2 regions of the Oceanobacillus sp. CAU 1775 genome follow, and region 1 is predicted to be linked to the other one. Evidence: riboswitches for the same ligand, from Rfam matches in the RefSeq annotation. Region 1 holds a riboswitch; the other holds the start of a gene.
The links. Region 1 has a riboswitch for S-adenosylmethionine ahead of ACXYMZ_RS08175 (methionine ABC transporter ATP-binding protein). Riboswitches for the same ligand answer to the same signal wherever they lie in the genome.

Region 1 (5,682 bases):
GGTGCAAAAGCTACAGCAAAATTGAATGAAGCTGGAACACATTATATTCTAAACGGTGAAAAACAGTGGATTACAAACTCGGCATTTGCTGATGTGTTTATCGTTTATGCAAAAATCGATGGAGAGCATTTCTCAGCATTTATTGTTGAACGTGACTTCCCAGGAGTTTCAACTGGACCTGAAGAAAAGAAAATGGGAATTAAGAGTTCTTCTACACGTACATTAGTTTTAGAAGATGCAGAAGTTCCTGTTGAAAACCTATTAGGTGAAAAAGGCCGTGGACACATTATTGCATTTAATATTCTAAACGTTGGTCGTTATAAGCTTGCGGTTGGTGGTGTAGGTGGATCAAAACGCGCGCTAGAGCTTGCTGCTAAATACGTTAACGAAAGAAAGCAATTCGGTGTTCCAATTTCTAGCTTTGCACTTACTCAATCTAAGCTTGCAACAATGGCTACTGAAATTTATGCGAATGAGAGTGCTGTTTATCGTACAGTTGGGCTATTTGAACAACGTATGGGTGCATTATCTGAAGAGGAACTTGATGATGGGCGTGAAATTGCTCGTGCAATTGCTGAATACCAAATCGAGTGTTCCATTACAAAATATATGGCAACAGAATTACTAGACCGTACAGCTGATGAAGCAGTTCAACTTCATGGTGGTTATGGTTTCATGCAGGAATATGAAGTAGAAAGAATTTACCGTGACTCAAGAATTAATCGTATTTTTGAAGGTACGAATGAAATTAACCGTCTACTTGTACCAGGCACATTATTGAAGAAAGCAATGAAGGGCGAGTTACCTTTACTTCAAAAAGCGCAAGGTCTACAAGAAGAATTAATGATGATGATGCCAGAGGAAGTTGGCACAGAACCATTAGAGCAAGAAAAGCATCTATTAAAAAATGCCAAGAAAATTGTCTTACTTGGAGCAGGTCTATCTGCACAGAAATACATGCAAAAATTAGAAAAAGAGCAAGAAATTCTTGTGAAGCTAGCAGATATGGTTGGAGAAGTATTCAACATGGAATCTGCAATACTTCGTACAGAAAAAGCAATGAATGCAACGGGCGCTGAAAAGAATAATCAAAAGCTTTTATATACGCAAGTATATGCACAAGAAGCGTTTAATCGTATCGAAGCAGACGCAAAAGACATTTTAATTGCTGTAGAAGAAGGAGATACACTTCGTATGATGCTATCTTCCCTACGCAAATTAACACGTCACAATCCAACAAATGTTGTAGAGAAAAAACGTGAAATTGCGAAAGCGATCATCGATAAAGAAACGTATGTAATTTAATTTTTATATAGATAACAGCGTGTAGCTTTTGGCTATGCGCTGTTATTTTAATTTAAACGATGATCTATACTAATAGTCATTTAATGGGTTCTACCATAGTTTCGATGCCTAAAAATGCTTTTAATGTAATGAACGAACGTTGTATGATAAACTATATTTGAAAAATGAAATCGAAATGAGGGGTAATTTTATAATGAGTCTTACTTTTTATTGGTACCCAAATTGTGGGACATGCAAGAAAGCAAAAAAATGGTTTGAAGATAATGATGTTGCATATGAAGCGGTTCATATTGTTGAGGATACTCCAACGAAAGAGGAACTTATCGAACTTATTGAAAAAAGTGAGTTGCCAGCTAAGAAATTCTTTAATACTAGCGGTAAGAAATACAGAGAACTAAATATTAAAGATAAAATTAAAGATGCATCATTAGAAGAAATGGCCGAGATCCTTGCATCTGATGGAATGTTAATTAAACGCCCAATCGCAACAAACGGAATGAAAGTAACGGTTGGTTTTAAAGAAGAAATTTACGAAGAGACGTGGAAATAAAGAGTAAACTCTTGTTTTACTTTATATCTATTCCATTGTATAGTTAAAATAATAAGATAATTGAAAGGGTGGCAGTGAATATGAGTTTACCAGAAGGATTACTTTATTCAAAAGAACATGAGTGGATTAAAAAAGAGGGAAATAAAGTACGTATCGGCATTACAGATTTTGCACAAGATGAATTAGGAGATATTGTGTTTGTTGAACTCCCTGAAGTTGATGATACGATTGATGTAGAAGAATCATTCGGAAGTGTAGAGTCAGTTAAAACTGTTTCAGAATTATATGCTCCTGTAAGTGGTAAAGTGGTTGAAGTAAACGAAGAGCTTGACGACAGCCCTGAATTAGTAAATGAGTCACCATACGAAGAAGCATGGATGATTGTTGTCGAACTTGATGACGAAAGCCAGTTAGACAACCTTCTAACTGCGGAACAATATCAAGAGGTTATCGACGAGGACTAATTTTCATTAACTAAATAATATTTTAAGCAGGCTAACAATACAATTTCATGTATGGTTAGCCCTTTGTCTTTCATATACTAAAAGAATGAAGGAAAAGTCTCTATTATTTATAAACTCAAACGAGCAAACTGCTTGCTTAGATAAGGGGAGCAATGAGATGATGAATTATGAACCTGAAAAGGTAATTATTGTTGAGGGTTTAACAGATAAGCGAAAAGTCGAAGAGGTCCTTGATGAAGATGTAACAATTATCTGTACGAATGGTTCTCTCAGTCTTCATCGTTTTGATGAATTATTAGAGACTTATCTTTTAGACGAAAATGATGTGTATATTTTAGTTGATGAGGATAAACAAGGTAATAAGCTTAGAAAGCAATTGGCTAGAGAGTTGCCTCACGCAGAACATATTTATATAAATAGTGATTATCGCGAGGTAGCTACTACGCCACATAAAGTCCTTGCTTCTTTATTATTAGCAAAACGCTTTACAGTGAGAACACTATATCTAATTTAATAAATTTTAATTTAGGGTGAGTTTATGCAGGAAATATCAACGGAAGAGTTACAATCTGGTAATTATATTTTATTTATTTATACCCCATTTTGTGGTACATGTAGTGTTGCTCGAGCAATGCTTGAAAATATTGAAGCCATTCATAAACAAACGATTTTTTATGAAATGAATGCGAATTTCGAAGAGGAATTTATGCATGAACATAAAGTTGAACAGGTACCTTGTCTATTTATTATGGAAAATCATGAAGTGAAAGAAAAGGTCTATACTTTGCATTCAACTGGAAATATATATCGTTATTTATTGAAATATAAACCAGAATTATTCAGTCAAGTATAATCTTTGTTGACAATAAGGAATTGTAATGCTACTATTATTTCTAATCAATTTAATAACTAAATATCTCTTATCATGAGCGGTGGAGGGACTGGCCCTTTGAAACTGCGGCAACCTTCAATTTTATATTGAAAGGTGCCAAATCCTGCAATTTATTGAAAGATGAGGGAACGGTAGCGTATATTTAAATTTCCTACGCCTTTCTGTTCTCTAACAGGAAGGCGTTTTTTAGTATATTTTTTAGAGAGGAGAAACGGTATTGATTTCGATTAAAGGTTTAAGTAAAGTATATTCCACAAAAGACAAGCAAATCACCGCGGTTGATGATTTGAACCTTGAAATAAAAGACGGTGAAATCTTCGGTGTAATTGGCTATAGTGGAGCAGGAAAAAGTACATTCGTACGTTTGATCAACCGTTTAGAAGAGCCATCGACTGGTAGTATTAAAATTAGTGAAAAAGATATCACTTCACTAAAACCCGATGAACTAAGGGTTGCAAGACAAGATATCGGCATGATTTTTCAACACTTTAACCTACTCTGGTCACGAACAGTTGCTGAAAACATTGCATTTCCTCTCGAAATAGCTGGGGTGAATAAGCAGGAGAGAGAAACAAGAGTACAGGAATTAATTGATCTAGTTGGGTTAACTGGTCGCGAAAGTGCTTATCCTTCACAACTAAGTGGTGGGCAGAAGCAGCGTGTTGGGATAGCTCGTGCACTAGCGAATAAACCGAAGCTCTTACTTTGTGACGAAGCAACATCTGCGCTAGATCCCGAGACAACGAATTCCATCTTAGAATTGCTAGTTGATATCAACAAACGATTGGGATTAACGATTATATTAATTACTCATGAAATGCAAGTGATTCGTAAAATATGTCACCGTGTTGCTGTAATGGAAAACGGAGAAATCGTTGAACTTGGAAACGTATTAGATGTTTTCTTACACCCTACTCAAGATGTGACAAAGAAATTTGTTGGTCAGATTATGGGGATGAGTGAAGAGGATAATGATTTAGATAGTATTATTCGTGCAAATCCAAGTGGGAAATTGTTGAAGCTTCAGTTTATTGGAGAGCAAGCGAATCAAGCTTTAATAAGTAGATTAGCAAAACAATATGCGATCGATATAAATATTCTCCAGGGTAAAATAACGAATACGCAAGCAGGTAGTTATGGAACATTATTTGTACAAATGATTGGTGATGAAGCAGAAGTTTCTAAAGCAATTGCTTCTGTTAAAGCAGAAACCTCTGTAGAGCTGGAGGTTATAGAAAATGCTTGAAAATTTAAAAGTTGATGAACTTATTACAGCAACAAACGAAACACTATATATGACATTTGCTTCCTTAATAGGAACGGTAGTATTTGGAATTGCTCTTGGTTTACTTTTATTTTTAACAACAAAGGGTGGCATTTGGGAAAATAAAATAATTAATGTCACTACTGGCGGAATTGTTAATATCTTTCGTTCGATTCCCTTTATTATTTTAATAATTCTTTTATTCCCTTTTACAAACTTCTTATTGGGGACATTAAGAGGTCCTACCGCAGCTTTACCAGCACTAATTATAAGTACTGCTCCCTTCTATGCGAGGCTAGTAGAAATTGCATTTAAAGAAGTTGATAAAGGAGTTATCGAGGCTGCAAAATCGATTGGTGCAAAAACAAGAACGATTATTTTCAAAGTTTTACTTCCTGAATCGATGCCTGCCCTTGTTTCTGGCATAACCGTAACAACAATCGCACTTATTGGTTATACGGCAATGGCTGGATTAATCGGAGCGGGAGGCTTAGGAGACTACGCATACTTCTATGGATTTCAGAGAAGAGATTTTGATTTAGTCTTCGCATGTACGATCATTATTTTAGTTATCGTCTTTATTATTCAATTTATTGGGGATTATATCACTAATAAGTTAGATAAAAGATAAAATATAAATTACTTAAGGAGAGAAAAAAATGAAAAGAATTTTAGGATTTATTTTATTGTCATTTATTTTACTGTTAGCTGCTTGTGGAAGCAGTGATAACGAAACGGATACAGGTGCTGATACAGAGGATAATACAAATGGTGAAGCACAAGAAGAGGAAAGAGTTGAGCTTGTAATTGGAGCATCAAGTACACCACACGCTGAAATTTTAGAACAGGCAAAACCTTTACTTGAAGAAGAAGGAATCTTTATCACAATTGAACCTTACCAAGATTATGTATTACCAAATGAAGATTTAGAAGAAGGTAGCTTAGATGCTAACTACTTCCAACATATACCGTTTCTTGAGGAAACTGTAGAGACTACAGGCTATGATTTAGATTATATAGATGGAATCCATGTAGAACCAATGGGAGTATATTCACAAAATATTTTAACGTTAGATGATATCGAGGATGGTACAGAAGTAATCATTAGTCGTTCGATACCTGACCATGGTAGAATTCTTTCTTTATTTGAACAACAAGGCTTACTTACTCTTGATGAAAATGTAGAAAAATCAGCCGCAACGATTGA
Region 2 (5,682 bases), on a different contig from region 1:
AACCTGATATCAATTGGAAGTTTATTATAATAAATGCTCCAGTGCTTGATCTCTATTCGCATTTTCTTGGCTTTTTTAAAAATAAGTACCGATAAAATTAAAGTAATTATAGTAAGAGCTACAAGGCTCCAAAAGATTACTCGCTCTACTTTATATTCTTCATAAAGTTGCATATAAGGATGTGAACTAGCTAAGGTAGTTGGGACCCCAATTCTCCCTTCAAATTCTCTATCTCCGTTGCTCATAACTTCAAAGCTGTATTCCATTCCCGAACTTTCATAAGGAATATAATTCCAGTTCATAAAAGATATCTGCTTAAAATAGAGCATGTTGCTGCTATTAATATCATTTACCTGGGCATCTTCACTCGTCATATTAGTGAAAACTTCTCCTGTCACTGTGTCCTTAAAATAATATTGAAAGCTCTCTTTTAATTGTTCATACTGAGCACGATGATTCTCTTTATTTTTATAATATTCTTCAAGAGCTTTTTCTTTTTCTTGTAAAACTTTCGCTTCAATATGTTCCTCGCTCTCAAAGTTCTTCGTAATATCTGCAATCTTTGAATCTCTATCTTCTATATAAGAATCAGCGAGAGTTTGTCGTTCATTGCTCAATGCGTCCTCAATCATTTCTTCGTATTGAAAGTTGATACTCTCAATTTGTTCGGATAAATCACCAAAGCGATAGCGGTGCTCTTCAATTTCATCTCTTGAAACGGTTAGCCCTTCCTTTGCTTCCTCAAGTGATAAGTCATTTACCTCAAATGTATCAAAGAGTCCGGTAAATTGATCGACCTCACCATATTCGAATTCTGGTGTGTGGAAGTAACTTTTTTGCCCGTAATAGTAACCATGATCAACGAGTAAAAATATGCCTGTGATCCCAATAGTAAAGAGTAACGAAGTAATTAGTAGAGTCGTTAAGCTACTTTTCCATTTTGTACCCAATGCCCCACACCACCTTTAAGTATCTTGGATTTTTTGAATCGATTTCAATTTTCTCACGGATTTTACGGATGTGAACTGCTACCGTGTTTTCCGCATTGTAATTTGGCTCGTTCCACACTTTTTCATAAATATCATCAATAGAAAAAACACGACCGGCATGAGTCATAAGCAGCTCTACAATTTTGTATTCGATTGGCGTGAGCTTCACCACTTCCCCATGCGCTGTTACTTCTTTCGAGGCCACATCTAGTGTAAGTCCATTTAAATCAATAACTTTAGTGGCACCTTCAAATGTACCGAGCGTGACATACCTTCTTAACTGCGATTTTACTCGAGCGACAAGTTCCATTGGATTGAATGGCTTTGTAATATAATCATCGGCCCCAACTTGTAATCCTAGAATCTTATCCGTGTCCTCTGTTTTTGCACTTAAAATAATGATTGGGATATTCTTTTGTTCACGTATTTTATGTGTGGCAGAAATACCGTCTAATCTCGGCATCATCACATCTAAAATGATGAGGTGTATCTCCTGTTTATGTAAAATTTCTAATGCCTCGATTCCATCTTTTGCCTTGATAACTGTTACTCCCTCATTCTTCAGATAAATTTCAATAGCATCGCGAATTTCTTTTTCATCATCTACAACTAATACATTATAATTAGCCAATGCTTCCCCTTCTTTCCGTACTTCTTATCTAAAACAATCATAGCCTGTAAATCTTAAACTTAAGTTAGTAAATTTCTGAAGATTTTCTTAAGATTTATGAATGTCTCTATTATATAGTTCAATAAGAGTCACGACAAAAAAGAGTGCAAAACGCTGTTATGCGTCTTGCACCCTAAAAAGAATTGCTTCATTTTTTAAGAATATATATTTTTATCCATTAATTGATTAAAATTCAATCGTTTATTTAATGCATAAATCAATGGGATACCTACTGCTAGAACTGCAAACTCACCAACTGCTGTTGTGAACCATGTGAGTAGGAATGGTAATCCTAAAGCAAGATTCAGTTCAAACGCAATGATAAACATATTGAATGTAAACACCAGCGTATTTGCAACGAGTAAGATCCATATATTCTTGATGTACTTCGCTAGTAAGATAATAATACCAAGTGAAATTGCTGAATGCGCAACTCCAAATACTAAATCAAACCAACCGAGCGGGGAAAATAAATAATTATAAATAAATACCCCTGCTACAATTCCGAAGAAGTAACGTTTATCAAACACAATTAAGTGATTGAAGATCTCCGAGATTCGGAATTGAATATTTGTAAAACCAAACGGCACAACAAGTAGAGACACAGCAATATACAATGCAGCAATCAGCGCATTGACAACAAGTGTCCTCGTCTTCATAATAAACCTCTCCTTAGTTTTTTATCGTGGGATGGTTACGAACCACGTCAATAATCAAAAAGCCTTACCATTATATAATAGATTAAAAGGTTTACACAAGTTTAAAAGAGTGCAACATGGGGACGGTTCTCGTGTTGCATTCAATGCAACAGAAGAACCGTCCCCATGTTGCAAAAAGAGTTTGACAATTGAAATTATACATGTTATCGTTTATAAAATTCATATTAGTGACAACTCATCCAGAGAGAGGGAGGGACTGACCCGATGAACTCTCGGCAACCGCTATTTATAGCAAGGTGCCAATTTCAGAAGCATATTATATTTATGCTAAAGATGAGAAAGGACGGTATCCGTATATTCTGCTCCCTTCTCATTTTCTTGAGAAGGGGGTTTTTATTTTTTCCTCGAGTTGTCATGAATTGAATAAATAAAAATTTGAGGAGAGATAATGATGGCAACACAAGTAATTAAAGCAAATGCACATTTAAAAGAAAGGGTCCTTGTAGAAACTACAGCAAGACAACATCGAGTAATTGTTGATGAACCCGCATCACTTGGTGGAACTGACACAGCAATGAATCCTGTTGAATTACTATTGTCTGCACTTGGCGCATGCCAGTCCATAGTCGCACGCACTTATGCTGAAAAGTTTGGAATTAATTTAAATGACTTTAAAGTTGAATTAGAGGGCGATTTAGATACAGATGGATTTTTAGGCAAGGCAGACGTTCGACCAGGGTTTTCAAATATCCGTTCCACTTATTCCATTGAAACAGATGCGCCAGAAGAAAAAGTCGTTGAGTTCCTGGAGTTTTTAGAGAACCACTGTCCAGTAGGAGATACGATTGAAAATGCTGTAGGTTTTTCATCATCTTATCGTATTAATCAAAAGGCTTAATTATTAATAAATATTGGTTTCAATTGCATTTTTATTAAGTGCAATTGAAACCTTTCTATAGCTTTATAAAAATAAAGAGACGATTCTCTATTTTATAGGAGAACCGCCAACTATATTTTAGATATTCATTAACTACTTTTAGTATGCAATGGTGGTGGAATTAACCAGCCTTTTGCTTTGTTTAATTTTAGTGCTTTCGCTCCTAATTGTGCTTTTTGCATATGGAACTGGCCAAACATCATGGCGATATCTTCTCGAATGGATTGCCCCATGATTGTACTACAAGCAACGAGTCCCGCAGCAATATTTCCTGAAAGTATCGCTGAGATTTCTGGATCTGCAAAACGTGCACCAACTGGAATATCATCTAAGTTAGCATTCGGACGCTCTGGTGGTGCTGGTGGTAGCCCTATTCCATTTGCTTTTAATAATTCTTCAACCTTTTTAACTTCTTCTTGTGCGCCTTGAATTGCTTCTTCAAGTAATCTCTTTAAATCATCATCGCCAGTGTGGTTTAAATGTGTTTGATAACCTGCGATTGCTCCTTTAGCTACTAATATAAATGACCATGTACTAAAAACTTCACCATAATGCATCGGCTCATCTGTTGGATTTCCACTTAATACACCCATCTTAATCCTCCTAATTAATTTCATGAATTGTGACACCTTTCATTACCTCATATAACATATTGTTCTACATTTGCTCGTTTATATACATGCTTTGCGCAATATAATGCAACATGGGGACGGTTCTCGTGTTGCAATGATTGCAACACGAGAACCGTCCCCATGATTCATCTTATAGGTTATAAAGTTTTGTGTATTTTTCTTCTAGGTATGTTGCTAGGTGTTTGGCGTTAAGTCTTTCGCCTGTTGTGTCTTGGATAATTTCTAGTGGTTCTTTCATTTTTCCGTATTGATGGACATGTTTTGTTAGCCATTGTAAAATCGGCTCAAAATCTCCTTTTTCACATAGAGAATCGAAATCTGGCAAGTCCTTTAGCATTGCATTTTTTAATTGGGCAGCGTACATATATCCTAATGCATAGGATGGAAAATACCCGAACAAGCCACTAGACCAATGAACGTCTTGCAATATCCCTTCCCCATCGTTTTCTGGGCGGATACCTAGGTATTCTTCATACTTATCATTCCAAACCTGTGGTAAATCTTTCACCTCTAGATCCCCATTAAATAATTCCTTTTCAATTTCATAACGAATCATAATATGAAGTGGGTAAGTTAGCTCATCCGCTTCAATTCGAATAAGTGAAGGTTGTGCAATATTAACTGCGCGTAAGAATTCTTCTAGGGAAACATCGCCAAATTGTTCCGGTGAATGTTCTTGTAAACTCTCATAATTATATTTCCAAAAACCTTCGTGATGGCCGATAAAATGCTCGTAAAACAAAGATTGTGACTCATGAATACCCATTGAAGTTCCATCTGCAACTGGATAGCCTTCTAATTTTTTATCAAAATTTTGTTCATATAAAGCATGTCCACATTCATGAATCGTACCAAATATCCCTGAACGAAAGTCATTTTCTTTATAACTTGTCGTAACCCTCACATCACCTGTATTGATACCCATCGCAAATGGATGTACGGTTTCATCTAATCGTCCTGCTTCAAAATCAAACCCTAACTGATTCAAAATTTTATAGTTAAATGCATTTTGCTTTTCTATTGGAAAATCTTTAAATATAAATGAAGTGTCGGGTTGATTATTTTGTGCACCGATTTTTTTCACAAGTGGTACGATTGTTTCTTTTAATTGGTCAAATACTTCATCAATGATATCCGTCGTTAATCCTGGCTCGTATTGGTCCAGAAGACGATTATATGCATTACCGTCTTTCTCTCCCCAATAATTAATGAATCTTTTAGTCATCGCAACAACTTTTTCAAGATAGGGTAAAAACATTTGGAAATCTTCTTTTTCCTTTGCTTCTTCCCATATGGATTCTGATTCAGAGCATAGAATGACAAACTCCTGGTATTCATCTGCCGGAATCTTTTTACTCAAATCGTAATTCTTTTGCACCTCTTCCACCGTTTTCTTTAATAGAGGTGTTAATTCTTCTTTATTCTTTTGGAGTTCATCCAAATAAGTTTTCATTTCATCTGAAACACTCATATTAAATACTTCAGTAGATAATACTCCTAAAGCTTCTGATCGCGTAGATATTCCTTTTTTAGGCGCTCCCGTACGCATATCCCAGTACATAATTGAGGTTGCTTCATTATATGCATTCATTTTTTTCAGTAATGCTTCAAACTTTTTAATTGTTTCCATTTCATTTCGCCTCCTTGTTACATAAGTTATTCTAACATAATAGGTAAAAGTCATGCGATTACAATGAAAAATGGGACAGCTTCTTTTTCAAAAGAGAACCATCCCATTTTTTCATTTTTCCGTTACGCATGCATTCGATTCATCAAACGTCTTTCTCTCCTCTCA

Region 2: linked by a shared signal. The riboswitch ahead of ACXYMZ_RS11480 (OsmC family protein) and the one ahead of ACXYMZ_RS08175 (methionine ABC transporter ATP-binding protein) in region 1 are both predicted to bind S-adenosylmethionine.

Annotation. Positions count from the first base shown of each region.
Region 1 is NZ_JBTLRO010000004.1:53,747-59,428, forward strand. It holds gene ACXYMZ_RS08150 (acyl-CoA dehydrogenase family protein) at 1-1,305, shown strand, start outside; gene ACXYMZ_RS08155 (arsenate reductase family protein) at 1,499-1,855, shown strand; gene gcvH (glycine cleavage system protein GcvH) at 1,936-2,319, shown strand; gene ACXYMZ_RS08165 (toprim domain-containing protein) at 2,477-2,833, shown strand; gene ACXYMZ_RS08170 (thioredoxin family protein) at 2,858-3,172, shown strand; SAM riboswitch class I at 3,237-3,338, shown strand; gene ACXYMZ_RS08175 (methionine ABC transporter ATP-binding protein) at 3,429-4,457, shown strand; gene ACXYMZ_RS08180 (methionine ABC transporter permease) at 4,450-5,106, shown strand; gene ACXYMZ_RS08185 (MetQ/NlpA family ABC transporter substrate-binding protein) at 5,135-5,682, shown strand, end outside.
Region 2 is NZ_JBTLRO010000006.1:43,502-49,183, reverse strand. It holds gene ACXYMZ_RS11495 (sensor histidine kinase) at 1-950, opposite strand, end outside; gene ACXYMZ_RS11490 (response regulator transcription factor) at 928-1,620, opposite strand; gene ACXYMZ_RS11485 (QueT transporter family protein) at 1,815-2,318, opposite strand; PreQ1 riboswitch class I at 2,326-2,370, opposite strand; SAM riboswitch class I at 2,551-2,658, shown strand; gene ACXYMZ_RS11480 (OsmC family protein) at 2,770-3,216, shown strand; gene ACXYMZ_RS11475 (DUF3231 family protein) at 3,345-3,848, opposite strand; gene ACXYMZ_RS11470 (carboxypeptidase M32) at 4,018-5,517, opposite strand; gene ACXYMZ_RS11465 (acyl-CoA thioesterase) at 5,640-5,682, opposite strand, start outside.